2 regions of the Lactobacillus sp. PSON genome follow, and region 2 is predicted to be linked to the other one. Evidence: predicted binding sites of a transcription regulator. Region 2 holds the regulator's gene; the other holds the start of a gene.

Region 1 (16,799 bases), on a different contig from region 2:
ATTACTATTATGAAATGGCCAATGGCCCAAGAGAAGATGCCTTAAAATATGCCGAAGAAGTGTGGCAAATGATTAATTTAGTTAATTTGCGCCAATATATTGCTCCAACTAAGCAAAGAGCTAGTTTGATTTTACATAAAACAACAGGACATTTAATAGATAGCATATATTTACGTCATTTTTAAATTAATTTGGTACAATTGAATTAAAGGAGAATTTTTATGGTACAAGCAATTAATTTAAAAAAGGGTATGGTATTTACCCAAGAAGGAAAGTTAATCAGTGTTATTAAAGCAAATCACCATAAGCCTGGTAAAGGCAACACTGTTATGCAAATGGATTTGCGTGATATAAAGACAGGTGCTGTTGTTCATAAGACAATGCGTCCAAGTGAAAAAGTAGACTTGGTTGAAATGACTAAAAAGAAAGCTCAATATCTTTATGGTGAAGGTGATCTTTACACCTTTATGGATACTGAAACTTATGAACAATATGAAGTGCCAAGTGATATTTTAGGTGATGATAAATTATATCTAATTCCTAATATTGTTGTTGATTTGGACTTTGTTAATGATACTGATTTAATTGGGGTAAATCTTCCAGCAACTGTTGCTTTAACAGTTAAAGAAACTCAACCAGAAATTAAGGGTGCTACTGCTGCTGGTGGTGGTAAGCCAGCAACTATGGAAACTGGTTTGGTTGTAACAGTTCCTGACTTCATTAAGGAAGGCGAAAAGATTATCGTTAATACTGCAGAAGGTACATATAAATCTCGTGCAGATAGTCAAGCTCATTAAACAAAAAAACTAGCCAACTTTGGCTAGTTTTTTTGTTGCTATAAGCTAATTAAGCCTAAAGCAACAATTGCTGGTAGCATTTGTACTACAAAAATCTTTTTAGTTGCAGTAAAACCACCAAATGCAGCTACTACAATGATAAATCCCATCAATAATTGCCAAATGAGAATAAGAGTTTCTCCTTTTAACATGAAGAATACAATGATAATCATTAAACCTAGCATCCCATTATAAACTCCTTGATTAGCTAGTGCTAAACGAGCAGATTCTTGCTTAGTAAAGTCAGATGACATGTTAAAGACTTTGGCTTGTGTCTCTGGACTTGCAAAAATTTCCAAGTAACAAATTGCGATATGTTCAATTCCAACTAAGAAAACTAAAATCATTCCAATGTTGTGTAAAAGTTCCATTTATTTTTCCTCCGATTGTTTTAATCTTATTATCTCACAATTTTTCTAATTATTGTTGCAAATGCAACAATAAAGATATAAAATATTTTTAAGGATGTGAGAAAATGACCGAAGATATTTTGCATCAAATAGGTACTATTGCAAGAGCGCTTGATTCCATAGCTAATATTGAATTTAAGGAGATTAGCTTAAGTCGAGGTCAATATTTATATTTAGTGCGAGTTTATGAAAATCCAGGTATTATTTCTGATCATTTAGCAAGTATCTTAAATGTTGATCGGACTACTGCTGCTAGAAGCATTCAAAAATTAGTTAAGCAAAATTTGATAAAAAAAGAATCTGATAATGAAAACAAGAAAATACGTCATCTTTTTGTTACAGATCAAGGAAAAGAGCTTGCTAAGTTTATTCAAAGAGAGAACGTTTATTCAAATGAAATGGCACTGAATGGTTTAAGTAATGTTGAAAAAGATGAATTGAAATATCTTTTGCAAATAGTAGAAGAAAATGTCAGCGAAAATTGGAACTTTGTAAAAAATGGAGGAAAGAGGACATATTAATGGACTATTTAATTAAGAATGTAACTAGCAATGATCTTAAGGATTTACAAAATATTTCCCGGGAAACCTTTAAGAAAACTTTTGATCCATTTACTGCTCCAGATGATATGAAGCGATTTTTAGAAGAAGCATATGCCGATAAAAAATTATTGGCAGAAATTAATAATCCACACAGTAGATTTTTCTTTTTGCTGGTAGAAGATGAAGTTGCAGGATATTTAAAGATTAATGATGAAGATGCTCAAACAGAGTCTGTAAAGCCGAATGCACTTGAGGTAGAGAGAATTTATTTAAGAAGTAAGTTTCAGCATAAAGGCTTAGGCTTAGTTTTAATAAAACTTGCAGAAAAAATAGCCCGTGAAGAAAATCGTGACTATATGTGGCTTGGAGTCTATGAAAAGAATATAAATGCGCAAAAGTTTTATAAGCGAGATGGCTTTGAGAAAGTAAGTCAACATGTTTATCAAGTTGGGGATGATCCTCAGATTGATTATATTTTAGCTAAAAATTTGCATTAAAAAAGACAGTTCAATTGAACTGTCTAGTGCTTAATCATCGTCATGTTCAGTGTCGATGATTTTTTTATTTTGAGCATCAATTTTTACTTCTGTTTTTTGATGACCATCATCGACTTTTACTTCCCAGTAAGCATTATTATTATCTTGTTCTAATTTCCATTCAGTACTTGTGCTATTTTTGACATGCTTTTCAGCAAGTTTGCTTGCTTCATCTCGAGAAATCACTTTATCAAAGTTAAGGCCTTGTTTAAGATGTTCATCTAAATCTAGAGTTTCAGAATGTTTGTTAATTATCTTGCCGCTATTAGCATCAATTGTCATAGTATATTCTTTTGTAGAATCAAAGCCTTCAATTTCGTAGACATAATTACCATTTTCTACTTTTAAATCAATATCTTTGATTTTCTTATCATTATAATCTTTATCAAAAATATTAAGAGCTTTAGTCTGGCTGATATTAATTTGAGAAGTCTTTACTTTAGCTTTGGTTTTGTTAACAGCTTTTTCAGTTTTACTTTTTGTGCTACTGCTGCTTTGAGTACTTGATTTTGAAGAAGTGTCATTTTCAGATTTGTTAGAACAGGCTACTGTACTAAGAGATAAAATTCCAAGAAGAGTAAAGGATGATGTTAGACGAATTAGTTTAGTTCTTTTCATGATTTTCTCCTTAAAAATATAGTTATAGTTTTAAAATAATTATATCCGTAAAGAGACACTGTGTCACTTTATTTGAATTGATATTATCAAATTCTTAAATTTTAAAGTGAAAAAATAAGCCACTAATGTGACTTATAATAATTATTCGCCTTTAAAAGAACCATCTTCTACTTCACGAATAAAGTCAGCTAAGTGCTTATAATAAACATCTGGATTATCAACCATATGATGGTGACCTCCATCTGGAGTTGTAACTAAGCGTGAATTAGGAATTTCTTTTTGCATTGTTTTAGCAGTAGAAATTGGCATAGTTTCATTTTCACCGAAAGTAATTAAAGTAGGAACCTTAATATTTTTTAATTGATCACGGAAGTGCCAGTCCTTAAGTTTACCAGTAATTACAAATTCATTATCACCTTGAAAGGCGTTATAAACAGCACTGCCACCAATATCTTTTAAGTGATAAAGCTTAGAAGGTTGCTTTCTATCAACAAAGTTGATATTTAAAATTTGAACATCATCTTGATAACGTTGGTTGTCGTAATCGTTATTTTTTTCACATTCATGCATAAAGTCAATTTCAGTTTGTGGAAGTACTTCTTGACGACGACGATTAACACTAGCAACATATTCATCAATTTCATCAACCATTGAAGAAATAATAGCACCCTTTAAATGTTGACCGTATTTAACTGCGTATTCTTGTACTAAAAGGCCACCCCAACTTTGACCAATTAAGTAAAAGTTATCCAGGCCCAATTTTCTACGAACTTCATCAACTTCATCTAAAAAATATTCATAAGTTAAATATTTTTTAGCAATTTCTGGGTCAGAATAATCAGGTTGATCTGAATAAAGAGAACCTAATTGGTCATACATAGTAACTTGAACATTTAAGCCTTGCTTTTTTAATTGTTCTGCCGCATCTTCCCAGTATTCGTGGTTTCCTCCAGGGCCACCATGAAGAGCGAGTAAATGGATATCACCTTCACCTTGGGTATTGGTCCATAAGTGATAACCATTATCTAAAGTAATGATTTTACTACCAGTTTGCATAATTTTCTCCTTTTTTTATAATCTTTTACATTTTATTTTAACTCATAATATAATTTCTAGCCAATTTGTGAAACTTGCCCTTTTTTGCGTATAATATAGAATATCCCAAACTTTTAAGGAGATTTTGATGAGTTTAAAATATGCTAAAAAAAGCCAGGTGATTTTGTTCACTATCTTAGCAGCAATTAAAGCCTGCAATATAGTTTTTGTTGCTTATATGATTCAGATTATGTTGAATGTGGCATCATCAGGTTCACATGACTATATGCATTTAATTAGATTAGCAATCTTTACGGCAATTGGTCAGTTGGGCTTTATGGCTAGCAACTTTATTTATGAAACAGTGAAAATGACAATTGTGCGTGATGTTAATATGGTTTTTAAGCGTGCTAATCTTGCATATTTAGTTGATCAAGGGGAACCAGATATTAAGAATGGGTTGTCATTGATGACTAATGATTTAAAGCAAATTGAGACTAATCGAGTTAATGCTCAACTTGATATGATTTTACAATCGCTTACCTTTATTGGAGCTATTAGTTTTGCGTTTTATAGTTCATGGCAAATGACAGTTGTGTTTGTAGTAGCAATGATTGCACCCGCAATTATTCAACTCATTACTAGTCCGATTATTACTCGTAAGTCGGATATTTGGGCAAAGAAAAATGCAATATATACTCAAAGTGTTTCTGATTCATTAAATGGTGCTCAGTCAGCCAAACTATATAATGTTCGTTCAAATATCGTAACTCGAGCTGCTAAAGCTGCACAAAATATGGAAAATGCTTTGAGAAATATGTCTTTGACGCAAGCTTGGGCATTGGAGTTGATTTATTCAGCAGCTGAACTATTTTGCTTTATTATTCCATGTACAATTGGTGGAATTTTAATGATGCAAGGTAAATTAAAAGTCGGAACTTTAGTAATGATGGTAGATTTAGCTATGAACTTTATTACACCAGTTGTGACTCTATTTAACGAATTTAATCAAGTTAAATCTACTGTTCCAATGTGGAAAAAGACTGTTCAAGCTTTAAAGCACCATAGTGAATATAACAAGAAAAAGATTAAGCATTTTGATGGGATGCAGGTTGAAAATTTATCTTATATAACCCGTCAAGACCATAAAAAAGTTTTTGATAACGTAAGCTTAAGTGTTAAGCCAGGTGAAAAAGTACTTTTGATGGCACCAAGTGGTTGGGGAAAGACTACTTTATTGCGATTAATGCTAGGATTAAAAAATCCAAAAACAGGTAAGATTATATTAAATGGTAAAGATGTAACTGGTAATTGGAATCAGGCTCATAATTTCTTTTCTTATGTAAATCAAAAGCCTTTTATGTTTGATGATACCTTACGTTTTAATATTACTTTAGGCAGAAAAGTCGATGATAATTTATTAAAAAGTGTAATTCATGAAGCGGGCTTGGATGAATTGGTTAAAGAACAAGGTTTAGACAAAAACGTTGGAGAAGATGGTAATAGTTTATCAGGGGGCCAAATTCAGCGTGTAGAAATTGCAAGAGCGCTTTTATCAGAACGTCCAATTTTATTAGCTGATGAAGCAACCAGTGCGCTTGACCCGCAATTATCTTTAGCTATTCATGAAACTTTACTCAAGAATCCTAAAGTTGCAGTAATTGAAGTAGCACATAAAATTTCACCTGAAGAAAAAGAAATGTTTGATAAAATTATTCATCTGGATAAGCATCGAATAGAGACAAAGATGTAATTAATATTTAAAAAAATATATAGAATTTTATTTATTCTTGTACTGAAAATGCTTACATAATAAAATTAGCTTATCAAGATAAATAAAAATTAAGTAAAGGAAGATGAGTAACGATGGCAGAACCAAAATGGTTACAGGATATGGATCGCAATGAATATTTAAAAGAAGATTTTGATGCGTCAGCTAAGTCAACTGCTGGCACCACTATTGAAGGCATAGAAAAAAATGATCCTGAATGGCTTGATAAAGCAGCTAAAAAAGTTAACGCTGCAGAAGGTAATGATTACGTTAAGCTTGATTCAGGATTAATGACTGTTAACCAGTTAAATTGGATGCTTCAAAATACTATTGGTGAGTTAACCTTTGTAGATGATAATAATCAATTTTTATGGTATAACCGTCCTAAAGATCCTAATGCAAAAATGAAGGCTAAGAGAACTCCTGAGCAAGTCGGAGATACAATGAAGGCTATTCACCCAGATGTTAGAGATGTAATTCCTAATGCTAAGAAAGTAGTCCATGCACTTCGCACTAAAGAAGCGGGACACGATGAAGTTTATATGCCAGTTCCTACAGGTAATTTAAAAGAACTTATTTTGCATTACTATAAGCGTGTAGAAGATGATAAAGGAAATTACGTTGGTATTTATGAATGGGTACAAGATTTATATCCATTAGTAAAATACTTCTGTGAAACTACTGGACAAAAATTAGTGATTGATCCTGATGCAACAAGTGGTGCAACTTACCGCAGAAATTCTGATCCGGATGCTGCAACAAGTGCTTCGACAAAAGCAGAAGAAGTCAAAGAAAAACATGAAGATAAAACTGATGCAACAAGTGGTGCTTCAGAGCATCAATTTTTTAGGCGATTAAAAATCGCCTTTTTTTATTAAAAAATTTTTCTGAAAATAAAAAATAGTGTTAAAGCCTGTTATAAACACTATATGTAGGGATTAACATTTTTATCTACCACAATATCTAGAAATGTCAATTCTTGAATCTGAATAATTTTTAACTTATTATAGTTAACGTTGATTTACAAGATGTTCTATTTACAGAACGGATAAGGCACAACATCTTGTGTTGTGACCTAAAGAAAAGGAGATAAGAATTAATGAATTCTAGGAATGAGAATTATTTTGTATGGTTATTTAATCAGTTAAAGGGTTGGCCAATTCAAAATTATATGTTGTGGTTCTTTGCGTTTGGTTTTCAACTTGCACTTTTAATTCAAGGTAAGTTTGATATGGTTACCTTGGTTACATTTATTGGTACGCTTTTAGGAACTCTTTGTGTTTTAGCAATTAATGCCACTAAAGCAATCAATGGTTGGCTTGGACTTATTTCAGCTGCATGTTTTATCTATGCTGGTCTTGAAGCAAAGAATTATTTGTCAATTTTTGAACAAATTGCTTATATTGCTACACTTGACTTGCCAATTATTCTTTCAGTTAAATCATGGAATGATGATACTAAAAATCACTTAAGAAAATTTGGTGCTAAAGAATGGGTAATTGCTATAGTTGGTACCTTAGCTGTTTATGCAATATCTGGTTTCCTTATTGGGAAGTTTACTAATGATCCTCGTCCTTGGATTGATGCTATTAGTTTTGCTATCTCACTTACTGCAGGAATTATGTGTTTCATGCGCTATAATAATCAATACTTCTGGTGGACAGCTAGTGGTATTTTCCAATTAATTCTTTGGGGGATTACTTATGCTCAAGGGGATGCAAGTTTAGCAATGGCAGTTAACTCATTAATATATGTTGTTAATGATGTGTTGGCCTTTACTGTTTCACCTTGGTTCAATCATGGACGTAAAAAGGCTGGTCTTGCAGAAATCAAAGGTTAATGATAAAAAGTCACAGTTATGTGGCTTTTTTCTTATGGTAAAATAAAGCAAACTAATAGAGGTGAAACAATGACTTTTTATACAATTAAATATATTCAAGAAAATCAAAAAAGTGATAAGGCTGTTTTTTACGTACTTATGATGGTAGCGGCGATTTCTATGATTATTTTTGCTATTTTGTATTTAAGGGATAGATTCGCTACAAGGTATCGTGATTTGGGGATAATTGCACTTTTATTTTTGCTTTTGTTTGCTGGAGTCCAATATGAAAAATATACTCAAATAAATGCTCAAAAATCACAGGCAACTCAGATTATTCCATTTTTAAAATCGATTGCACGAGATAATAATGTTAAAGAAAGTGATGTAATGGCTAATGCAACTACATTGCAAAATGGCATGATAGTTAGAATTGATTCGAAAAATGAAGATTATCAGTTAAACTTGAACGATGATAATAATAGTTATTCATTAACTCGTGCTCATGTAATTGACCATAAGGTGGAGGTAAAATAAATGCAATTAAACTACACAGAATTATTTATTAAATTTGCGCTAGGCATTTTGACCTTGATTATTCAAATCAATATTTTTGGTAAAACAAATCTTGCTCCAACTACTGCTTTAGATCAATTGCAAAACTATGTGTTAGGTGGGGTGATTGGTGGAATTATTTATAATCCATCAATAAAAGTAATGCAATTTTTGCTTGTATTAATTGTTTGGACTTTAGTTGTATTTATTTTGAAATTTAGTCGTGAGCATAATACTTGGGTGCGTAATTTAATTGATGGAAAGCCAGTTCAAGTAATAAAAAATGGTCATGTTTTAGTTGATAATTGTTTAAAAGCTGGAATTTCTGCTAATGAATTGATGTTTAAATTGCGTAGTCGCGGAATTTATTCAATAAGTAAAGTAAAGAATTGTATTTTTGAACAAAATGGACAATTAACAGTTATTGAAAATGATGAGGATAATATTCGCTTTCCAATAATTAGTGATGGTCAAATTAATTATGATGTGCTTGACTTGATTCATAAAAATGAAGCTTGGCTGACAAAACAAGCAAAAGATGCTGGCTTCAATGATATTGGGGATATATTTCTTGGAGAATATAATAATGGTAAGCTGAATTTTACAGGGTATGAATAAAAAAGATATATATCAATAAATAGTATTAATTTTTATGACTTTAGTTATGAGCAGGTTAATCATAATAGTTATGAATTAATTAAAAAGTTTAGTAAATAGGAGAAATGAATGAGTATTTTTGTAAAAGAGGGCGTTTTATATGTATCAGGTAGTGAAGATAAGTTACGCCATAAGGGAAAAGAAATTGTAGATTTTTTAAGTGATTATACCTTGATTGATATTGAAACTACTGGTTTGAGTCCATTTAGAGATCGAGTAACCGAGCTTGGTGGAATAAAAGTTCGAAATGGAAAAGTTGTAGATAAATATAGCCATTTAATAAAATATCCTCAAAAAAATACAGTTCCAGCTTTTATTACTAAGTTGAATGGTATTACCCAGGAAATGATTGAAAAAGATGGAATTCCAGTTAAGAAAGCAATTCATGATTTTCGCGGTTTTATTGGCGAGGATATTATTATCGGTTATAACATTAACTTTGATTTGAATTTTGTTTATGATTTAGCTAAAAAATATGGTGAACCCGAGTTAAATAATAACTATGTTGATGTATTACGCTTAGCACGGGTGTTTTATCCTAAGGAACGCCATAATCGCTTACTTGATTGTATGCAAAGAATCGGGATAGCAGAAGTTGAACAACACAGAGGATTGGACGATTCTTTAGATACAAAAAAGGTATATGATTACTTTAAGGAAAATTTTGCAGATGAAATGCTTACCACTGCTAAATCTAAAGTGAAAAACTTTGATTTAGTAAATGATAAACTACAGGCATGGGACTTAGGTTTTCGTAATCCTTTAAACTTGAAAAAAGTAGTTTTATCTGGAAATCCTCATTTTGACATAATTGAAATGAAGCAAGTAATTAATAATATGAATGGTCAAATTCAAGATGAAGTAAATTCAGATACAAATTACTTGATAATGGGTGATCATGATTTCTTTAGACACGACAACGAGGATTTAGAAGCTGCTCGTCAATATATTAAAAATGGTGCAAAAATCAAACGCTTATCTGAAAGTTTCTTCTTAAGTATGCTTGATGATTGGGCAAGAAGTTAATATAAAAGGGTAAAATTAAGAGATGACACAAAAACGAAAAAAACAAAGAAAAAGAGATAGTGCGCTATATACAATTGTTGCGGCTATAATAATTATTGCCTGGGGAATATATTCTAAAGCTAATAACTTTGGCCAAAATAATCCGAACTCAATAAAAACAGCTCAACGTGCTAATACTGCTTATGGTGGTTTATCAAAATCGGATTATGAAAAACTAGCTAAACTAGATTTTAAAAGTGGAGATAAAGCTTATATTACTGTTAATAATGATAAATCTACTTTAATTAAAAACGCTTGGAAGGTTAACAAAGTAATTTATTCAAATTTAGATAGCTTGAATAGAACATCTCATTCTAATACTGCTTTTTTAGAAAAGCGTAATGTTGCTAATGATAGTTTAAGAGTTCGTCAATTTATTGAACCTACTGGCTGGCATTATAATCGACGTAATGGCACTCAAATTTATAATCGGGGACATTTAATTGCCTACTCTGTTTCTGCAGGAATTGATCAAGATGGTCAATATAATCCAAGTAATAAATCAGGAGATCAAAATAATCCTAAAAACTTGTTTACTCAATCAGCTTATTCTAATCAAAAAATCCAGACTATATTTGAAAGTAAGGTTAGAAGAGCTCTTCGTGAAAATCAGCGAGTAATTTATCAAGCAACTCCAATTTTTAGAGGTAATGAGTTGATGGCTCGTGGTATTAATTTACAAGCTATTTCTACAAATGGTCCATTAGATTTTAATGTCTATCTTTTTAATGTTCAGCCTGGTTATGTTTTTGATTATAGTAGTGGACGTGCACGCAGAGATCGTCAAATGAAAGTATCTGAATAGCCAAAATATACTAGTGGGTGTAAAATTAATATATATTTTAATGTATGAGTAAATGAAGAAGGTACATAATGAAAAAAGATAACTGTACTGCAATTCTTGTAGGTAAAGATGCATCCCTAGATGGTTCAACCATGATTGCTCGTGATGAAGATGGTTATGGCGGTATTAACGAAAAGTTATTTGTAGTTAATGAAGCACGTCATTATGATGAAAATTATATATCTAAATATAACGGCTTTCAGATGCATTTAAAAGGTGACGGTTGTAGATGGACTGCTTCTCCTACTGCTGATGAGAGTGAAGGCAGATGGGATGAACAAGGAATCAATGAGTACAATGTAGCAATGAGTGCAACTGAAACCGAAGCAACTAATCCTCGCTGCCTTGGCCATGATCCACTTGTAAAAGATGGAATCAATGAAGACTCAATGGTTTACTTAGTTTTGCCATTTATTAAAACGGCTCGTGAAGGTGTAAAGCGTTTGGGTCAATTAATTGAAAAGTATGGTACTGGTGAAACAAACGGAATTGCATTTTCTGATAATAAAGAGGTTTGGTATCTTGAAACAGCCGCTGGTCATCAATGGGTAGCAGCCCGAGTTCCAGATGATTCATATGCAATTTGTCCAAATATCATGGTTATTCAAAATATTGATTTTTCAGATGAAGATAATTTTATGTATGCTTCTACAATTCGCAATTTTGTAGATAAATATCATCTCAATCCTTCTCAAGACGGTATATTTAATTTCCGTGATATTTTTGGAACTAAAGATGAAGCAGATAGTTATTACAACACACCTAGAACTTGGTATGGTCAAAAATTATTTAATCCAAGTATTGAGCAAGATCCAACTAGCCAAGAAATGCCATTTACTCGTGTTCCTGAAAAGAAAATTAGTGTTGAAGATGTTCAAAAATTTCTAACAAGTCATTATAATGGCACTCAATATGATCCAATGGATACTTTTGCATCTGGAAATGAAAAAGACCAAAAGAAGTTTCGTTCTATTGCTCTTGATAGAAATCAGGAATCAAGCATTTTGCAAATTAGAAATGACGTTCCAAAGGAATTAGCTGGTATTCAATGGTTAAATATGGGCTTTTATGCTTATTCTCCATATGTACCTTTCTATACCAATATTAATAACACTCCACAAAATTATCAGGTGGCTGACCATACAGTTAATCCTGAAGAAAGTGCCTATTGGTTATATAAAACTCTTCAAGTAATTGTTGAACCACGTTACCACCAATATATTTATCAAATCAATAATTATCGTGATGAATGTCAAAGCTTTAGTGTAAGTCGTATTTCAGAAATCGATGAAAAAGCAAAAGAGCTTTCAATTGATAAATTGACTAGTTTTTTAACCGAACAAAATGAAATTACCGCAAATAAAATCACCGCAAAAACTAAGCATTTAATGAGTGATTTAGTTCGTCAAGCTTTGAATAATTCTAAATATCAATTTGAACGTGGGGACAATCTTTAATGAAAATTAGATTGTTCGGATAATTTTTTTAGTAAAAAGTTATTTATTTCTTAAAAAGACTATTGCTAACGCAGTAGTCTTTTTTTATTGGTCTAGATAGATGACATACAATATGTTGTAAATAAGAACATTTATAGTATAATTCTATAATATAGTTAAGAAAAATAACTAAAAACGATATGGTTTCACAATAAATTTTATCAAGTTTCACGGAAACTACGAATCTTTTTACAAAAATTATTTGTACTTTTGCTAGTTTTATCTTAAAATTGATGATGAAATTTTATAAGTATAACAATATATAGTGGTGCGTGATTTTATGAATGAAAATAATTTTGTTGAAGTTAAAAATCTGAAGAAGGTATATGATAATGGACATCAAGCTATAAAAAATGTTAGTTTTTCAGTAAAAAAGGGTGACCTTGTATGTTTATTAGGACCTTCTGGATGTGGGAAAACAACAATGTTAAATATTTTGGCTGGTCTTCTTAGTCCAACAAGTGGAGAGATTCTTTTTGATGGAAAATCTGTAGTTAAGACTGCTCCTAAAGATCGTCAAATTGGCTATGTTTTCCAAAATTATGCTCTATATCCTCATATGACAGTGCTTCAAAATGTAATGTTTCCATTAACTGTTGGAAAACAGAAAAAGTCAAAAGAAGAGGCTAAGAAGATAGCTGAAAAATATATGGAAATTACGCAAATTACTGAGTTTGCTAATCAAAAGCCAGGTCAATTATCTGGTGGTCAGCAACAGCGTGTTGCAATTGCACGTGCTCTTGTTCAAGAACCTAAAATATTATTAATGGATGAACCTTTATCTAATCTTGACGCCCGACTTCGTCTTAAGATTAGAGAAGAAATTCGCTCTCTTGTTAAAGAAGTAGGAATTACAACTTTATTTGTTACTCACGATCAAGAAGAAGCACTTTCTATTGGAGATAAGATTATTCTTTTCAATGAAGGTGTGATTCAACAAGATGATTTAGGTCAGAATTTCTACTTAGAACCTAATAATTACTTTGTGGCTAATTTTGTGGGTAATCCTGTAATTGATAATTTTAAAGTTAAGCTATCAAATGGTGTAATTACTGCATCAGATTTTGAAATTAAAGTGAGTGATTTAGATCAAAGTCGCTTTAAACGAGATATGCCAGATGGAGATTATATTTTGTCGGTTCGTCCTGAAAATATTTTGCCAGATGAAAATGGTTATGTATCTGCTAATATCAAAGATGTGGAACTTATTGGACGCGAAAGAATCCTGAAGTTTGATCATGATGGAGTTCAAGCTCGAAGCTTGGTAAGTTTAGAAACACCAATTAAAACAGGAGATAATATAAAACTTAAGATGCGACTAAATCGTGTATTTATCTTTACTCCGGAAGGAGAGCGTGTTTACTAATGAAGCAGAATCAAAAGAAAGCATGGCTATTTTTAGCACCAACAATTATTTTTGTAACTTGCTTTAGTATTTATCCGATATTGAGAGCTTTTGTAATGAGTTTTCAAGGTGGATCACTTATTAACTTGGATTGGGCTGGATTTAGTAATTATCAATATATTTTTAAAGATCCTGAATTTTGGTTAGCAATTAGAAATACTGTTTTATATGCTTTAATTTCAGTTCCTGTAGGACTAGCAATTTCAGTGATGTTAGCATGGCTGATTTTTAGCAAAGTTAAACACAAGTCATTTTTTGAAACTACTTTCTTCATGCCTTATGTAACATCAACAATCGCGATTGGTATTGTTTTTCGCTATATTTTTAATGGCGATTACGGAATGCTTAATTTTATTTTACGAGCTTTTCATTTGCCAGCACCAAATTGGATTGATGACCCCGCAATGTCATTGACTACGATTATAATTTTTGGAATATGGACATCTTTAGCATTTAACATTGTAATTTTAATGGGTGCTCTTAGAAATATTGATCCTAATTATTACACGATTGCTGATATGTATGGTGCAAATGGAACAGAAAAGTTCTGGCATATTACTATTCCGCAACTAGTCCCAACTTTGGCATTCTTACTTACAATGAATATTATTGCAGCCTTTAAAGTTTATACTTCTGTATATGCCCTGTTTAATGGACAAGCAGGTGTTGGAAACTCTGGAACCACAGCAGTATTTTATATTTATAATAAATTCCAAATTGTCGGCACACCAGGTGTTGCAATGGCTGCAACAGTTGTGTTGTTCATTATTATTTTGTTTGTAACTTTCTTACAGCGTAAAATGATGAAGAAAATAGGGGGACATTAATAATGAAGAAAATTCGCTGGGGAGTTTTAGTTGGGTATATTATCCTGATTTTGTTTGCAATTATCACAATTTTCCCTTTTATTTATATGATTTTGGGAGGATTGATGAGTTTTCAAGAAACTACCAAAATTCCACCAACATTAATTCCGAAAAGTCCGCAATGGGGAAATTTTGCGAAAGTATTTGCTCAAGCTCCATTTGCTAGATATTTCCTTAATACTTTTATTACAGCAAGTGTAACTACTATTGTCAGTTTATTTAATGCACTTTTGGGAGCATTTGCGATGGTTAACTTACACTTTAAAGGAAAACATTTTATTCAAGTTATTCTCTTATCATTGCTGATGGTACCGGGAGAAGCGATAATTTTTACTAACTATAATACAATTGCTCAGATGGGCTTACTTAATACTTATATTGGTTTAGTTCTTCCATTTTTAACTTCTATTTTCTATATGTATTATCTTCAAAGTTATTTTGGTTCAATTTCACGTACAATTTATAAAGCTTCTATGATTGATGGAGCTAGTGATTGGGAATACATTTGGAAAATTTTGGTTCCAATGTCCAAAGGTGGGCTTTTCACTGTTGGTTTACTTAGCTTTATTTCTGGATGGAATTCATTCTTATGGCCATTATTAGTAACTAATGAAGATTCAATGCGTCTTCTTAACAATGGTTTGACGTCTTTTGCAAGTGATGCAGGTAGTGAAACTCAATTGCAACTTGCTGCAGCAACTTTAACAGTGTTGCCAATCTTGATTTTGTATTTTATCTTTAGAAAACAAATTATTCGAGGAGTAGTGCGCAATGACCTTAAAGGATAAGACTACTGTAACTTTTTATAATGGGTTAACTACTATAGGTGGACCGATGATTGAAGTGGCTTATAATAAGTCGCACGTTTTGTTTGATTTAGGAGAAGTGTATCGGCCAGAATTAGGATTGAAATTAGAAGATGAAGATTTTAAAACTCTAATTAAATATAAGCTAATTGGGGACGTACCGGATTTTTATGATCCAGCTATTACTGGAAAAGCTATTGATACCCAAAAATGGGAACATTCTGCAGCCTATATTTCTCATCTTCACTTAGACCATAGTAAGGTTTTGAATCTACTTGCTCCAGAAATTCCGCTATATGCTGGTCCTATTACTGCTAACTTATTGCCAGCATTAAATGAAAAAGGTGACTTTTTACTTCCTGCTGCCGGTCATGATAAAACTTATACTCGCGAAATTATTGCAGCCGAATACAAAAAGCCGATTCAAGTAGGTGACATCACTTTGGAGGTATGGCCTAGTGACCATGATGCATATGGAGCAACGGGATTAATTATTCATACCCCTGATAAGATGATTTCTTATACAGGAGATATTCGCCTCCATGGCTATAATCCTGACAAAGTTCATGAATACTTACAAGCTTCAAAAAATAGTGATCTATTCATTATTGAAGGTACCGGTGTTTCATGGCCAGAAGAAAAGCATGATGAAGATAGTGAAGAATTTACTGGTCCTCAGAATGAAAAAGAATTAACTGAAGAAATTATCAATTTACAAAAAGAAAATCCAGCTCGCCAAATAACTTTTAATACTTATCCAACTAATGTTGAACGTCTTCTGAATATAATTAATGCTTCATCGCGAACTGTAGTATTACATGCTAAACGGGCACATTTATTAAAAGCAAGTCTAAATAAAGATATTCCATATTACTACTTGCCAGGGGAGGAAATATTTGCTGATCTTGATTCTAAATTGGAGCTTCCTTATCAAGAATTGCTTCAAGATACTAGCAAGTACCTCTGGCAAATTGATAGTAATTATGATGAACTCATGGAAGGCGGACTATATATCCATTCCAACGCTGAACCTTTAGGTGATTTTGATCCAGCGTATAAGCCATTTGTAGATAATTTTGCTAAAAATGGCATTGAATTTAAGGCTCTTCGCTGTTCAGGACATGCTGATGAAGAGGAATTGAAAGAAATCATTCAAGAGGTTCAACCCCAAATTTTAGCTCCGGTGCACACATTGCATCCGGAATTGGAAGAAAACCCCTATGGAAAACGGATTTTACCTGAGCGTGGAGAAACTATCACGCTTTAGTGAATCAAAAAAATTGTTGTTTAGTTTTATTTTTGGGAGGATATATCCAAATGAAGTTTAGTAAAAAACTTGTTATGGCAGCTATCGCTGGTTTAGCTTTAGTTGGAACTGCAGCTTGCTCTAATGGAAAGAGCAATAGTTCAGAATCATCAAAAATTCCATCAAAAATTACTAAAAAGACTAATGTAGTCTTTTGGCATGGAATGACTGGTGTTCAACAATCAACTTTACAAAAGTTGACTAAGGAATTTGAAAAGGAGAATCCTAAGAT
Region 2 (16,799 bases):
TCTTTGGATCACGGTATGAAAGTCTGAAGTAGTAATCAGTAATGTCGAAGTCTTTATAAACGTCCATAATTAAACGTAAAACTTTAGCAAATTCTTCTTGGATTTGGTCAAGTTCTACAAAAGTATGACCATCGTTTAAAGTCATTTCACGAACACGTTGAAGACCTGACAAGGCACCTGATTTTTCATATCTGTGCATCATACCAAGTTCAGCAACACGAAGTGGAAGATCACGGTATGAACGAATGTGGTGCTTGTAGATTTGAATATGACTTGGGCAGTTCATTGGACGAAGTTCAAGCATTTCGCCATCTCCCATGTCCATTGGTGGGAACATATCGTCACGATAGTGTGCCCAGTGACCAGAAGTCTTATAAGCATCTAAGTTCATAAGAACTGGAGTGTAAACGTGCTTGTAACCATCAGCTACTTCACGGTCAATAATGTAGCGTTCTACAACACGACGAATAGTGGCACCCTTTGGCATCCAGTAAGGAAGACCTGCACCAACTTTAGGATCTACGAAGAAGAGGTCAAGGTCACGACCAATAGTACGGTGATCGCGTTCCTTAATTTCTGCACGACGCTTTAAATCTTCATCTAAAGCAGCTGCTTTAAAGAATGCAGTACCAAAGATTCTTTGAAGCATAGGATTTGAACTCTTACCCATCCAGTAAGCACCAGCTACTGATAAAAGCTTAAAGTGTTTAATTTTACCAGTATTTGGCATCAAAGCATCAAAACCAAAGTCTACAAAATCACCAAGCTTATATGCGTCAACAGTATCTGCATCAATCTTCTTCAAAAGATCACTCTTATATGGATCATCCTTGAACATTTCTTCAAGTTCGCTTTTAGCCATTTGAACATGTTCAATCTTTTCACCATTTTTAGCCATCTTTTGCATTGCCTTTTCTAACTTAGGCAATTCGCTAACTTTAATTTGATCTTTTTTATCAGTATCAACATAAAAGCCACCGTCATCAGCTACATGTTCACCAAAGTGAAGTTCAGGGTATTCCTTTTTAGCAACAGCTTCAAACATAAATGCAGCAGTTGCACGCAAAACATCTAAACCTTCTTCATCCTTATCAGTAATAATTGCAACTTCATGATCGCCATTTAAGACAAAGTCAAGTGGCTTAATTTGACCATCAACTTTACCTGCAACAGCTGCTTTACCTAATGATGTAGCAATTCCATGTGCTAATTCTGCGATAGTTAATTCTTTGTCAAAATCCTTCTTTGAACCATCTGGCAAAGTAATTGAAAAACTCATATTTACCTCCAAAAAAGAAAAATAAAAAAGTCCCAGTGCTAACTGCACTGGGACGCTTAATTACGTGGTTCCACCCAAAATTCAGGCTAGAGTGAGTCTAGCCTCTCTTAATAGATTGATATAGGAATCTAACCAAATATGAACGTTGGGTAATAAACGAGTGGGGTGCTACTTTAATGAAAGACTTCCAGAACTAGATCTTTCTCTCTGAGACAAGTAGCATCATGTTCATTTACTTAAATTCTATTATACGCACTCATTTTTTACTTGCAAGCCCTTTTCTAAAATTTATTCCTGAATTCTCCGATTTTCTCCATCAACTACAACTTCTTTTGCTAAAAAGCGAACCCTTTGCATAAGACGTCCAGCTTTAACGGCATCAATTGAATTCTTAGTCTCTTTAAAATGCTCCTCTAAATCATCCATGCTGAGATTTGATGAAAAAAACGTTGGAAGCACATTGTCCATTCTTGCTTGTAAAATTACCCCTAACACATCATCTCGCGACCATTGACTTAAAGTTTCAGCACCAATATCATCTAAAATTAAGAGATCACTTTCAGCAACTTTATTAATTTCTTTTTGCAAGCTATTATCTTCAAAATGTCTACTAAGTCCTGAAATAAAAGTTGGAACATGCAAAAAGACAACATTCTTACTCATTGCTGCAACATAATTAGCAAGACCTGCCAAAAGATAAGTCTTTCCTACGCCAAAATCACCAGTTAAAAATAAACCTCTTTGATGAATATCTTTTTTATAATCTAGCAAAAACTTCTGAATCAAACCAAAAGCCTCAGATCTTTCAGCAGTTAAATCCAGTTGACTTAAACGAACATTATGAAGTTTTTTAGGTAAATCTATTAACTCTAAATGCTCCTTGGTCAACTTTTCACGATCATGACTAATTTTTTCAGCAGTTGGTTTATAGCGAACATCAATTACACGTCCATTTAAAAATAATTCCGGTTGATATCCATCCATTACATGGTTGGCATTCTTTTTTTGAGTATAAAACTCGTACAAATTAGCCATACTATTTGCAACAATAGCTTTATTTAAATGACTAGCATTTTCTTTTAAAAAAGTTTGTACATCTTTATCTTGTAGTACTTCTTTTTGTAACAAACTAAAATTGCCTAAATTACGTTTTTTAACAACATTATTAATCATGTCGCCAATTGGCTTCATTTTTATCACCTAATTCATACCATTTTTATCTTCAAAATCTTCAAAAAACTTCTTTAATTCTTCCGGATTAAAATTCTTGTCAGGTTTCTTTGCCTTCTTCTTACTCCAATCTGTCCCCTTTTCAACATGTTTTTTACGCGTATAAGTCTTTTTATTATTTGTTTTATCAATTCCTCTTTGTTGAATATAATCAAGAGCCTGTGAAGCAGTAGCTATTTGATGTTGCAGCCAATCATTTGCCAAGTTATTAGCTAACTTATAATTAACATTTGCATTGTCGTAATATTCCAGACAAGTATAAGTAATCATATTGATTACATCTATCGGCAATCCTTTCATATGCAAATTACTTAATATCGTATTTTCAGAAGCAGTTGTAAAGCCACCCTTTGCTTCTTTCATTTTATATAAAAATTGAGCTGGAGATAGTTGAGTTGCTGCATCGATTAACTTTTGATTTTTACTATTTTTAGAAACAGCTACATTCTCTTTATTCTTTTTAATTTGCTTTGCTATATTTTGACGAGTGTGATTTAAACGATAATTATCAGCAATCATTTCTTCAATTGCCTTCATATCAAGTTTATAACTTCCACGTAAAGTTGGCAGAGACTCTTCCACAAATTCTTGCTCAGTTAAACCATAAGTCTGAATTAATGACCTAATCGCTGCTTTTTTTAATTTAATTTCTTCTACAGGAATTTGATAAGTTTCAAATTGATCTTCAATAAACTTCCAATCTGTGGTATCAGTATCATTAATTTCTGCTTTTGGAATGTCTTGAACTTGGTTTTCCATAGCAGCTTCTTGTACTTCTTGAGAAGGGCTAATTGCTTCTTTTTGAGAAAGACGAAAAACGTCAAAAAAGGACGCAGAAACTTCTTGTGCATCCTTAATTTCTTTTTCCCGAGATTTATTTTGCTGAGCAAAATAATGACTAAGACTTTGAAAATTAGTAGAGCCAATTTTCTCACGTAATAAGCTAGATAATAATGGCGTTGAAAAAAATTCTTTTGACTGTGGAACTTTCAACAAACGAAATAAAATTGTTTGACCTACCATTGTCTTTTTAAGGTAAGTTTTAACTAATCCTACAGCTTCTAACTTATGAAGAGCCAAAAATAAGTCCCTCAATCCACAATCTATTTGTTGTTGAAGCAAACCAATAGCCTTAGCACTTGAAATAGTATCATATGAATCAAAATTTTCAATTAAGGTTTGATACAGTGATATAGCTGTTGCACCTATTAAGGGTTGATAGAGCTTAATTAATATTTCAATATCTTCTGGAAAAAGCTTTATCTGATTAAGTACAAGAAAAGGCTGTCTGGGATTAGATGTCTCAAACATTTTTAATTTCCTTTCTCACGCTTAGCCATCATATCTTCCATGGTTTTCATAAAACTTGACATATCTTTAAATTCACGATAAATCGAAGCAAAACGAATATAAGCAACATCATCAATATCAGCTAAGTCATCCATTACAAACTGACCAATTTTCTTTGATGAAATTTCGCTAACACCCTGTTTTCTAACCTTATTTTCAACTCGATCTACTAATTGTTCAAATTGAGTACTTGTAATTGGGCGCTTTTGCCCAGCCGCCATAACTCCATGAAGAATCTTTTTACGACTGAAAGGTTCACGAGTTCCGTCATTCTTAATCACAAGAAGAGGGGCAGTTTCAATTCTTTCAAAAGTAGTAAATCTATAACCGCAATTTTCACATTCTCTGCGCCGTCTGATTGCACGATTTTCATCGCTAGGACGCGAATCAATAACGCGAGAGGAATTTTGGTGACAATTTGGACATTCCATAATTAAACCTCGCACATCTTTTTCAAAATTTTTGCTAAATTATTTTCTAATTCTTTTATTGTACCAGTATTGTCAACTACATAAGTAGCTAATTTTTCTTTTTGAGCAAGAGGCATCTGTGAATTAATTCGATTCATTGCTTCATTTTTAGTTAAATTATTGCGCACCATTAATCTCTTAAGCTGCACATCTAATGACAAAGTAATTACTAAAGTAGCATCACAATATTTTTGACCGCCACTTTCAAAAAGCACTGGTGCATCCACTATTACAAGTGGCGTCTTTTTATTTTTCTCTACTTGTATTTTCTCTTGGATTTCTTGATAAATCAAGGGATGAGTAATATCATTTAGCTTTTTTAATTCTTTTGAATCTGAAAAGACTAAATGACCCAATTTTTTACGATTTATTGATTTATCTTCATTCAAGAACTCATCACCAAATATAAGCTTAACTTTTTGATAAGCAGGCTTACCAATATCCATAATTTTATAGGCAATTTTATCACTATCAATTATTGGAATATTTTGCTTTTTAAAAAATTCATCGGCTGTACTTTTTCCAGTTGCGATTCCGCCAGTTAACCCTAATACTTGTGTCATTTATATATCACCTGACATTTTGGACAAAAGGTGGTCCCTCGTCCATTTACTTTGATTTTTTCTAATTTTGTACCACATTTAGCACAACTTTCACCGCTATGACCATAGACTTTCAAATAATTTTGAAAGCCACCTTCATCCCCATTAGCATCTAAATAAGTATGAACAGTAGTTCCACGCAATGCAATTGCTTGAGAAATTTCACTGTTAATGTTTTGATGTAAAATTTTCACTTGCTTTGATGGAATTTTACAAGACTTAGATAAAGGATGAATACCACTTTGCCATAAAACTTCATCTACATAGATATTACCTAATCCAGCAACAATGGTCTGATCGAGTAAAGCATTTTTAATGTTCTTTTGCTTAGTATGTAGCTTATTAACTAAATATGAAACAGTAAATTCTGGACTATTAGGTTCCAGTCCTAATTTTCCAATACCTGTAGTTTCACGTTCAGTTCCAGTTACAACTAGTTCCATTCTTCCAAATTTGCGCACATCATTATATCTTAATGCAGTTTTATCAGTAAACTCTATCTCAACATGATCATGTTTATCTTTAGTTAAAGAACTGTCTACTAAGTGGTACTTACCTTCCATTCGAAGATGAGAAACAATAGTTAAATTATCACTTAGTCTAAAAAGCAAGTATTTTGCATAACGATCAATATCAAGGATTTTTTTACCAGGAAGTTCTTTAACAAACTTATCATGATTACTAGCAACAATTTTGGGATACCATAAGGTTACTTTTTTAATAGTTTTACCTTTTACTAAAGGCAACAAGCTTCTCCTTACAGTTTCTACTTCTGGCATTTCTGGCATAATTATCTCCTTAAATTATTTAGCATCATACCAACTATGACCCCAACCGCAATCTGCAACCAATGGAACATCTAGTTGAACAGCTGATTGCATAACTTCTGGAACAACTTTTTTAATAGTCTCTAATTCTTCTTTTGGTACATCAAAAATTAATTCATCGTGAACTTGGAGAACCATCTTAGTTTTTAAGTGGAGTTCTTCAAGTTTATTTTCCATATTGATCATTGCAATTTTGATAATATCTGCAGCTGAACCTTGAATTGGAGAATTGATTGCAGTTCTTTCTGCAAAACTACGAACATTGAAGTTCTTAGAATGAATATCTGGTAAATAACGTCTTCTATGCATAATGGTTTCAGCATATCCGTTTTCACGTGCAAATTTAACTGCTTTATCCATATATTCCTTAACTTGAGGATATTGTTCAAAATAGTTTTCAATAAATTCTTTGGCTTGCTTTCTAGAGATATCTAAGTTTTTAGATAAGCCATAATCAGAAATTCCATAAACAATCCCAAAGTTAACAGCTTTAGCATGACGACGTTGAAGCGGAGTTACTTCATCTGGTGAATTTAAATGAAAAATTTTCATAGCAGTATGGGCATGAATGTCATAGCCTGTTTTAAAGGCTTCTTGCATTGCACTGTCTCCTGCAACATGTGCTAATACTCGCAGTTCAACTTGAGAATAGTCACATGAAAAAATATACCCATCTTCCGTAGTTGGTACAAAAGCTTTTCTAATTTGTTTTCCTTCCTCAGTTCTAGTTGGAATATTTTGCAAGTTAGGATCAACTGAAGAAAGACGACCCGTTGCAGTTAAAGTTTGTAAATAACGAGTGTGTACTCGACCATCTGGTTGAATTACATCTAGCAATCCATTTACATAAGTAGATTGAATTTTTGCGAGCTGCCGATAATCAAGAATTTCACTAACAATTGGACTGTCTTTGCGCAATTGATTTAAAACATCTACAGAAGTTGAATAACCTGTTTTTGTTTTCTTAATAACTGGTAAACCTAATTTTTCAAATAAAATATGACCTAGTTGCTTAGGAGAATTCAAATTAAATTCTTCGCCAGCTTGTTTATAAATTTTTTCTTCAAGATCTTTTAGACGGACTGCAAATTCATTTTGAAGTTCTAAAAGTGTACTTGGCATGACCTTCATCCCAGCAATTTCCATTTTAGCTAAAACAAAAGCAACTGGAATTTCGATTTCATCATACAAACTATCTTGTTCATGATCTTTAAGACGTTTCAATAATTCAGGTTTTAATTTTTCAATTATGCAAGTTTTTGCTGCTAAATGCTTGAAGAAGATATCATCATCAGGAACTGCTTGCTTTTTACCTTTACCATAAACTTCTAAATCTGTCTTAATTGAATATTCATCATAAAGATGGGCCACTTCACCTAAATCATTGGAATTATTTTCATTATTTACTAAATAACTAGCAAGAAGCATGTCATAATCTAAGCCCCCAGCTTTAATTTCCAGACGATTCAGCCCTACATAAGTACGTTTAATATCAAAAACATTCTTTTTGATTGTTTGATTTTCTAAAAGTCCTCTCAAAGGCATTTCTTGAAGAAGAGCAGCATCCTTTGAAACATAATTTTTATTTCCAACTTTAATTGCAAAACCAACGTAAGGAGCAGTGTGATAGTTTTCACCTAACATCCCTAAATAAAAAGTAACTTCTTTTTGCTTAAGATCTTCTAACTCAGAAATATTTTCTTGCGTTAACTCAATATACTTGTAATCTTCTTCACCCGTGTTCGCACTTTGGGCATCTCCACTTTGATCAAGCTGACTTAAAAACTTTCTAAAACCAAGACGTTCATATAAAGTGCGAAGTTTTTCATAATCAACTTCTTGTAATTTTGTATCATCAAGTGTTAATTCTACTGGAGAAGTTCTATCAATTGTAGCAAGCTTCTTAGCCAAAACAGCTTTATCCTTATCTGCAATTAAATTTTCCTTCATTTTAGATTTTTTCATATCATCAATATTTGCATAAAGATTTTCAATAGAACCATATTTTTGGATAAGCTTAGAAGCTGTTTTAGGACCAATTTTTGTAACACCTGGATAATTATCTGAAGTATCTCCCATTAATGCTTTCATATCAATAAATTCAGTTGGAGTTACCCCATTTACTTCTTTCATGTGTTCTGGAGTATAATCTTCAGTATCACCAACACCATTTTTAGTAATCATTACTGTAACTTTATCTGAAGTAAGCTGCGTTAAGTCACGATCCCCTGTGACAATTACAACCTGATAGCCAGCTTCTTCTGCCATATTAGCTAATGTCCCAATAATGTCATCTGCTTCGTAATTTTTAAGTTCATAGCTTTTAATTCCTAAATCACTTAACATTTCACGAATTACTGGTAATTGTTCTGAAAGCTCACTAGGCGTTTTATCACGACCACCTTTGTAGTCTTTATACATTTGGGTTCTAAATGTAACTTTTCCTGCATCAAAGGCGACCAAAACGTTAGTAGGGTTGACTTTTTTCATAATTGCATCAAGCATATTCTTAAAAGTATAGATTGCATTAGTATGCAAACCATCAGGACTAGTGAACTTATCTAGCTGACGATATAAAGCGTAAAAGGCACGAAAGGCCACCGAGTTACCGTCAATTAAAAGTAATTTCTTTTGTGCCATAATTTTCTCCTTAAATAAAAAAACTGTCAAAATGTTCTTTATACATTTTAACAGTTTTTGGTATATTTCGTTTAATCATTAGACCCTATTTATTAAATTATTTACGCAAACTTTCATAACCTGCTTGAATAAAACGATTTAACAATTGCACATCATGTGACCATTTAGAATCTTTTTTGAATCCATGAGCTCGATTAACTGCAAAAGAACCGTGAATTACATAAGAAAATAATGTCATTGCATCTTCTTCTGATAATCCCGTTCTTTTTATAATATTGGGAACAACTTTATCTTTTTCATGAAGCATTATTCTACCAATAATATACTCACTCAAATCTGGATCTAATAGCAATTTTTGGTATTTATCTGCATCTCCAATTCGCTGACAAGCTGGTACTAATGATTCATTTTCATTTAAATCATGAAAAGTAAAGCTTTGATTTTCAAAATCAACTGTGGGAGAAGTCTTTGTCAATAATAAGGCATCATCTAAGACTGCATCTAAGACATCATCAATGCTATCAAAATGTAAGTAAAAAGTTGATCGGTTAATTTCCGCTTCTCTGCATAATTGTGCCACAGTTATTTTAGAATATGGCTCTTTATTAATTAATTTAATAAATGCTTCTTTAATAACATTAATAGTATATACAGTTCTACGATCAGTTTTTCTCACTTTCATAATCATCACTCAATTTTTCTATAATTTCTTTTTGAGCAGGGAAAAGTAATTTTAGTTCAGTTAATCTAGGCATCATAATTCTGCCATTATTTTGCATTGGTAAGTTAACACTTAATTGAGAGAATCCAGTTGGACCTGGCAAATGTTCAATACCTACTAGAGTTCCCGGGTTAACATAAAAACCATGTAGCTGATCTTTGCTCTTATCTAAGCCTAAATCTACATGATAATACTTTCCATCAGGAGTGAAACAATGAACTCTTGCTGCATCCCCAATACTATACATCCAAGACTGCCCAAATTCTACACCATGCAATAAAGACGGATGTTCATCATCAATAGTAACATACATCGGTGTAGTACCATGAAATGAAGCATTAATCATATAATCTGGGAAAAACTTCTGTAACATCTTTTCTTGTTCTTTTAATTCAGAAGGAGAAAGCTTTTTTACTTTTTTAGGACCAATTACTTTTGTACCTAAGCTTTTTCCAGAGATAATTTCCTCAAATGCATCTTCAATTGAACCAGAAAAGCCAATTGAACGATTTGCAATCTCTGGTGAAATATTTAATTCACCTTTATTAATAGTAATATATTTACTTTGAGGATCAGAAGCAATAAGTTCCATAGTTGGAGCTTTAATAAGTTGATTATTTGGTCCAATTCCTAATTCTAATACTAATAATTTTTTATTTTCACTATTTGCCAAAAATTCTCTAAAATCAGCAATTTGTTTTTTATCAAATTGATTAAAATTAAGTTCAATATTTTTATCTGGCAAGTCTTTTTCTGATAATGTTCCTGCTTGATCCTTTAAAAATATTTGGTGCAATGTTTCTTTCAAATTAACATTTGCATTACTATCAAGCTTATTCCATCCTTTATACCAGTTACTTTCTATTTCAAAAACATTTTTAAATCCAGCTTGAACAAAATGATGATCTGTATTTGATGTCCAAATAAAATATGGTCGATCTGCAATTATTTTTTGTAATTGCTTCATATACTTACTTGGTTGATAATTATAGCTGTAATATTCAGCTACGCGTGCTGCCATTCTCCAATAATCTAAACGGTTAGGATATTTATACGAAAATGCCATCAATATACTTGTCAGATGATATTTATCTACTAAATCACCTAAAACTTCACGTAGCTTTTCATCATTTGCAAATAAATTCAAGCCTTCTGAAATTGCAAATCCATTACTTGCAGTAACTAGAATCTCATCAGCTTCTTCTACCCATTTATGAGCTAATTGTACATCTTTATTAGACATTTTTGGCCTCCTCAATCTTTTCGCTAGTCTCTTTAAGTACTTCATTAATATCATCATTGATTAATAATGCCTTGTCTTTGATTGCTGGATTACATAAAGCATCTTTAGGATTGATATTGACATAACTTGCATTTTTTAGATATTGTGTCATTTCCCAAAATGGTTCTTGAATAAACATTGGTGTCATTCTACCAACACCCATTTCGATAAATAATAATTTAGAGTCTTTATATTTACCAATAAATTTATTTAGCTTTTCATGTTCTTCAAAATATTTCTTGTCTTCTAAAAATTCTGGCCCTCTTACCCATCCAATTAACTCTTGACCATCACCACCAGTTGGTATAAATTCACTTGGAATTAAATGATTGTCGATTTTAGTTAATAAATCTTCCATAATTGGTTTAGTTGGATATAAATTTTTATCTATATTTGTATCTTTCGCCTGAAAATATGCCCATGATCCTTGAATTTCACTGACTTGTTTTTGATCAAAATATCTTAAAAAAAGCATATCTTGATTAGTAGTAACTATATGAAATGTTTTATTAGTAAGTATCTTTTGCAAATATTCATATGTTGGATTCTTAGATTGGATAGTAGTAAGTAATTTATAAAGTTTAGTCAAAAATGTCCAACGTTCTTCTTGACTCTCAAATGGAGTATAAAAGGCATTAAACAAACCTTGAAAATGGTATTTTTCATATAAATATCGTAAATCTGGATCTTCTAAAATGACTGGACTATTTTCATACCAAAAATCCATCCCAGCTGCATTAGACATCCCGCTTCCTGCACCGATAACAATTGCATCGGCATCATTTATTTTTTCTGCTAATTTTGTAATGTTATCCATAACTCAACGTATCCTTTTTAATTAAACTATATTTGTATTTGATACCATCTTACTATTTTTACTATTCAAATTAGAAGAACAGTTTTCTTCACTATGTAAGTTAGACAACACTTTCTAAAAAGTGTTGATAAAAAGTAACAAAAAACTACTAATTCATATTTTTCAATACAAATTAGTAGTTTTTAGTTTAGTTATTCTTCAATTGATTTAGATAATTTTTTAAATATTTTAAAGTTAAAGTATTATCATTCTTTAATACATCATCTAATTGACCTTCTGTAACAATTTGACCTCCGTTACTTCCTCCTCTAGGTCCCATATTTAATATATAATCGCAATTAGCAATTAAATTAAGATCATGAGTAATTGTAATAATCGTTGCACCCTTATCTAGAAGTTTTTGTAAAACAGTTACTAAGACTTTAACATCTAGAGGATGCAAACCAATTGTTGGTTCATCAAAAACAAACAAAGTATTCTTTTGACTTTTAGTTAAATGAGTTACCAATTTTAATCGCTGAGCTTCTCCTCCAGAAAGACCTGGAGTACTTTCTCCTAAATGAAGATAATCTAATCCTACTTCTTGTAATAATTCTAATTCTCGCTTTATCTTTGGAACTGATGCAAAAATTGATAAAGCTTTTCTAACGTCTAAATTTAAAATATCAACAATATTTAATCCATGCCATTTAATTTGTTTTATTTTTTGATTATATCGTTCACCATTGCATGTTGGACAAACTTGCTCCATATCTGGTAAATATTGAATATCTAAGGTTACACTCCCAACTCCGCCACAAGTAGGACAAGCACCTTGTTTATTATTATATGAAAAGTAACTAGCTGTATAGTGATGTGCTTTAGCTTCTTCAGTACTTGCAAAAAGCTTTCGTAAATTATCCATAATTGAAGTATACGTAGCTACAGTAGAACGAGTATTTTTACCAACTGGAGTTGCATCAACACTAACCACATTCTTAAGGTCAGAATCAAGTTTTACTACTTGTTTAGGCAATTTTTCATGTTTTTTGGTAGCAGTAATTGCAGGTACTAAACTATCAAGAATTAAGCTGGTTTTTCCTGCACCAGAAAAACCCGTTACAGCTGTTAATTTCTTTGTTGGAATTTTTGCTTTAACATCTTTTAAATTGAAGTAGTTTTTAACTTCGATTTGAATCTCATCTTCTGCCTTAGTATTTAAACTTCTAGCTAAAATTTTAGCACTCCCATTTAAATATGGTGCAATCAAGGAATTTTTGCTCTTCTTAATATCAGAAATAGTTCCTTGATCAATAATTTCTCCGCCCCGTTCACCAGAATTTGGTCCAATTTCAATTATATAATCAGCAGCCGCAATAATATCAACATTATGATCAACTACTACCAAGGAATTTCCTTGAGCAACAATTTTACGCAAAATTTTAATAAGACCATCCACATTAGCAGGATGAAGGCCGATTGAAGGCTCATCTAATACATAAAGCACACCTGTAGTCTCTGTACGAAGAGTACGTGCTAATTGAATTCGCTGTAATTCACCAGTTGATAAAGTATTACCATTGCGTGATAGAGTTAAATAGTCTAGTCCTAAATCTAATAATGGCTGCAAATTTCCATCAAATTCTGTAAATAATCTATGAGCCATCTGGTGCATTTCTTGTGGTAAACTTTTTTCTACTTTTTCCTGCCAATCTTTTAATTTTTCAAGTGAAAGTTCTGTAACTTGCGCAATGTTTAAACCACCTGCAAGCTGCTTAAGTAAAATTGGCTTTAGTCGACTTCCATGACACACAGGACAAGTATCATAAGTAAAAAATTCGCTAATTCTCTTTTGTGCACGTTCACTTTTGCTAGTTTTAGCAGAACGCAAAACTGCTTGATGAGCATTTTCATATAAAGCTTCAAAATCATGAAAAACTCGTCCAGTTCCTGAAAGAAAATCCATCTTATATTTTTTCTCAGGACCATTTAATACAAAGTCTTTTTCTTTTTGAGTCAAATCTTTAAATGGAATATTAATTCTTACTCCAGCAAATTCAGCAACATTTGGCATAAAATTACGCCCAGGAAGTCTCCAAGAAGCAATTGCACCATCAGCAATACTTAAATTCTCATCAGCAATCAATTTATTTTCATCAAGTTGACGAACTTTCCCTGTTCCCCCACAATTAGTGCAAGCTCCAGTAGAATTAAAGGCAAATTCTTCTGCACTTGGTACAAAAAACTCAACTCCACAAGTAGGGCAACTTATTTTTCCCATTTCTTCTCCAGATTTACTCATGGCTTCTGCAATTTCTAAACTTGGTGCAACTTGATGTCCATTAGGACAAACTGGAGAACCTAACCGTGAAAAAATCAACCTTAAAACATTAAATACTTCACTCATTGTTCCCACTGTTGCTCGCTCAGATGGTATACTTGGACGCTGTCTAAGAGCAATAGCAGATGGAATATGTTTAATTGAAGTTACATCAGCTTGTCTTCCTTGTTTAATTTTTCTTCGATAAAAAGTAGACAAAGAATCTAAATATCTTCTTGACCCTTCTTCATATAAAATTCCCATCGCTAAAGAACTTTTTCCAGAACCTGATACACCAGAAATAGCTACAAACTTATGAAGTGGAATATCAACATTCACATTTTTCAAATTATGTACTCGTCCTCCACGCACTTCAATTTGCGTTGGCAATTCTTCTTTCATGTTTCTCCCTACCCTTCTCATTTCCACAATCATTATGAACTATACTGCAAGGTTACAGTCAATAATACTTTTTGTCAAAAAATGGTGCATATCAATTTTATTAATATTAACTATGACGTATAATAGATATAACTTAGTGAAACAGAAAGGACTTATGATTTCATGAAAAAATTAGACTCAAATAAATTAACCAAAGAACAAATTGAATTCTTTGATAACCCAGACCACTTAGCTTACATGGCAACTGTTGATGAAAATGGTGTTCCAGCAGTTGGTCCTAAGGCTTCAATGAAGGTTCTTAACGATGGTCAACTTCAATACCTTGAAAAGACTAAGTCACATGCTTACGAAAACTTAAAGAATGGTTCAAAGGCTGCTATTGTGGTTGCTGACATTCCAAGTCACAAGGCAATGAAGATTATCGCAACTCCAGAAATTCACGAAAATGATGACTACGCAAAGAGTGTTGTTGAAGGTACAGATACTCCTAACGCATATGTAGTTGTTTTGAACATTGATGAAATTCAAGAATAATTGAATTTTTAACTAAAAACAGGTAATTCTTACTTATATGTAACGAGAATTACCTGTTTTTTATTATTGCTAAATTTATAATTTGCCACCAAACACTGGAAATACTTCTGCATCTCCATAGTCTAAGGCTTTAACACTCTTCAAAATTTCCATATCTTCATCAGAAATTTCAAAATCAATTTCACTATTACTCTTCATGTGAATTGGATTTGCAGATTTTGGTAATACTACAGTACCAAGCTGCCAATCATAACGAATACATAACTGTGGGACAGATACATTGTATTTTTTAGCCATTTCAATAATATCTTTATCTTTCATAGCTGCGCCGTGAGCAATTGGAGAAAAGCTTTCAACAACGATACCCTTTTCTTTAGAATAATTAATTAAATCCATTGGAGTCGCTGCAATATGACACAAAATTTGGTTAACTGCTGGAGTAGTAGAACTATTTTTAATAATATTATCTAAGTCTTCTTTATTAAAACTTGATACACCAATTGTGCGCAACTTTCCTTCTTTAACTGCATCTTCTAAGGCACGCCAAGTTTCAAGATTTCCTTCAAAATGACGATCATTAGATTGATTTACTTCTTTCCAAGGTTGCGGATTATGAATAATCATCATATCGAGATAATCAATATCCATTTTATTTAAAGTGTCATCAATAGATTTTTTAGCTTCTTTGTAATTCTTAATTTCAGCTGCAACTTTAGAATTAATAAATAATTTATCTCGACTAATTCCAGAATTTCGTACACCTTCACCAACTCCACGCTCATTGCCATAAGCTTGGGCTGTGTCAATGTGGCGATAGCCAATTTTTATAGCTTCTTCAACAGCCTTGGGTGTTTCACTATCAGGTATTTCCCAGACACCAAGTGCCATACGAGGAATTTTTACGCCACTATTTAAAGTATAAGTTTCATCAAAAATTGTCATACTAATCTTCCTTTCAAGATTCTTTATAATAATTTTATTATGAAATTATATCTATGTTAAATATTTATAATTAATATATAACGATAACTAATTTTTATAGCAAATAACTAAAAAAACATCCTCAATAAGAGGATATTTTTAACAATTTAATTTATTTATTCCACAAAAACTCAATCAAAGCCTTATCAACTTGACTATTTCGATGCAAACGACTATGTTGAGCAGACTTACCAGTAAATTCAATTTCTTGATAGCTTTTAGCTCGACCATTAATTAAATATTTGTAACTTTGAGCAGAACTTACGGCAACTGAACCATCAGACTTTGAGCCATCTTCTAAATCACCATACATATTAAGCACTCGAATTTGCTTTGGATAATGCTGCCTTAGCCTCAACAATTGTTTAAAACTTGAAGAAAACTTTTCCGGTTCTCCAGTTTTTTTATTCTTAATTGAGCTAGTAGAAGCAGCTTCTTCACCAAGCCAGCCATTATAATGTCCTGCAATCGAAACCACTTTGTTAATTGTGGGCAATGTTTTAATTTGATAATTATCATTAATATAATTTGCAACCATCAAATTACCATATGAATGTCCTACAAGATTAACCTCTTTAAAATTATACTTATTTTGCAAAGCTTCCAGCACATTTCTTACATCTTGCGCATCTCCATAACCTTGTTCTAGATTTACTTCAACGATTGGATTTTCTACATCTTTAGAAAAATCTCCAATCAACTTAACTTGTCCACTAGAGGCAACATCAGCTCTAATTACGTTTTTAAAATTAGTTACTCCAGCTGCAACTGCCGCATTTACCATATGCTCTTCTGCATGATAACTAGATCCATATCCATGAATAAAAATCGTTGGTAAACCTATTTTTATCTTTTTGATAGTCTTATTTTTTTGACTAACTTTTGCTTGTGAAATCATAGAATTTTTAGAAGTTTTGTTTAAAACCAAGCCTAAACAAGCTGCAAGCCCTACAATAATAATCGCTAATGCACTAATTATGCCTGCTTTTTTGTTCATAATAATCCCTTCTCTACTTTTATTCAGGGAAAATTATAAGCGAAAAGCTTTAAGAAGTGAAATACTTAGCTCTAGAATTTAATTATATGTGGCTGAACTTCTTTTCCATGACAAGCAAGTGATTCAACACAATTTTTATCTAAACTTTCTTTTCTAATCCACTCTAAAGATTTCTTTTGCGCTTTTTTATCTGTAGAAATTCCAGAAGTAATCATCTCTTTCCAAGATTTTTCTCCATATCCTCCATCTCCATAATAAAGGAAAAACTTTCCTGTAGCAGGATCAGTAATTTTAGTTGCAATTAAACCATCAGTATGACCTGGAATATTAATTAATTCTACAGTTTTATCACCAAATAAATCATATGA

The links. The regulator NrdR, encoded in region 2, represses ribonucleotide reductase genes. The targets are predictions, from matches to a motif close to ACACNATATATNGTGT.
Region 1: a site for NrdR is predicted at 6,802-6,817, ahead of pnuC (nicotinamide riboside transporter PnuC). Genes of this name have one in related genera too.

The regions. Positions count from the first base shown of each region.
Region 1 covers NZ_JBQXFW010000002.1:15,150-31,948, reverse strand. Annotated here, with positions in the region: gene coaA (type I pantothenate kinase) at 1-185, shown strand, start outside; gene efp (elongation factor P) at 222-797, shown strand; gene ACTHPI_RS00605 (DUF1304 domain-containing protein) at 836-1,207, opposite strand; gene ACTHPI_RS00600 (MarR family winged helix-turn-helix transcriptional regulator) at 1,312-1,767, shown strand; gene ACTHPI_RS00595 (GNAT family N-acetyltransferase) at 1,767-2,285, shown strand; gene ACTHPI_RS00590 (PepSY domain-containing protein) at 2,316-2,942, opposite strand; gene ACTHPI_RS00585 (prolyl aminopeptidase) at 3,084-3,998, opposite strand; gene ACTHPI_RS00580 (ATP-binding cassette domain-containing protein) at 4,126-5,730, shown strand; gene ACTHPI_RS00575 (PAS domain-containing protein) at 5,844-6,626, shown strand; gene pnuC (nicotinamide riboside transporter PnuC) at 6,848-7,588, shown strand; gene ACTHPI_RS00565 (DUF3290 domain-containing protein) at 7,658-8,104, shown strand; gene ACTHPI_RS00560 (DUF421 domain-containing protein) at 8,105-8,740, shown strand; gene ACTHPI_RS00555 (exonuclease domain-containing protein) at 8,849-9,805, shown strand; gene ACTHPI_RS00550 (DNA/RNA non-specific endonuclease) at 9,828-10,649, shown strand; gene ACTHPI_RS00545 (C69 family dipeptidase) at 10,718-12,145, shown strand; gene ACTHPI_RS00540 (ABC transporter ATP-binding protein) at 12,465-13,550, shown strand; gene ACTHPI_RS00535 (carbohydrate ABC transporter permease) at 13,550-14,416, shown strand; gene ACTHPI_RS00530 (carbohydrate ABC transporter permease) at 14,419-15,243, shown strand; gene ACTHPI_RS00525 (MBL fold metallo-hydrolase) at 15,227-16,528, shown strand; gene ACTHPI_RS00520 (extracellular solute-binding protein) at 16,579-16,799, shown strand, end outside.
Region 2 covers NZ_JBQXFW010000007.1:35,883-52,681, forward strand. Annotated here, with positions in the region: gene thrS (threonine--tRNA ligase) at 1-1,279, opposite strand, end outside; gene dnaI (primosomal protein DnaI) at 1,568-2,470, opposite strand; gene ACTHPI_RS07205 (DnaD domain protein) at 2,480-3,820, opposite strand; gene nrdR (transcriptional regulator NrdR) at 3,823-4,290, opposite strand; gene coaE (dephospho-CoA kinase) at 4,293-4,892, opposite strand; gene mutM (bifunctional DNA-formamidopyrimidine glycosylase/DNA-(apurinic or apyrimidinic site) lyase) at 4,889-5,719, opposite strand; gene polA (DNA polymerase I) at 5,735-8,398, opposite strand; gene ACTHPI_RS07230 (TetR/AcrR family transcriptional regulator) at 8,496-9,080, opposite strand; gene ACTHPI_RS07235 (Sir2 silent information regulator family NAD-dependent deacetylase) at 9,061-10,362, opposite strand; gene ACTHPI_RS07240 (Sir2 silent information regulator family NAD-dependent deacetylase) at 10,355-11,218, opposite strand; gene ACTHPI_RS07245 (excinuclease ABC subunit UvrA) at 11,406-13,919, opposite strand; gene ACTHPI_RS07250 (pyridoxamine 5'-phosphate oxidase family protein) at 14,082-14,453, shown strand; gene ACTHPI_RS07255 (aldo/keto reductase) at 14,529-15,395, opposite strand; gene ACTHPI_RS07260 (alpha/beta hydrolase) at 15,547-16,431, opposite strand; gene ACTHPI_RS07265 (N-acyl homoserine lactonase family protein) at 16,503-16,799, opposite strand, start outside.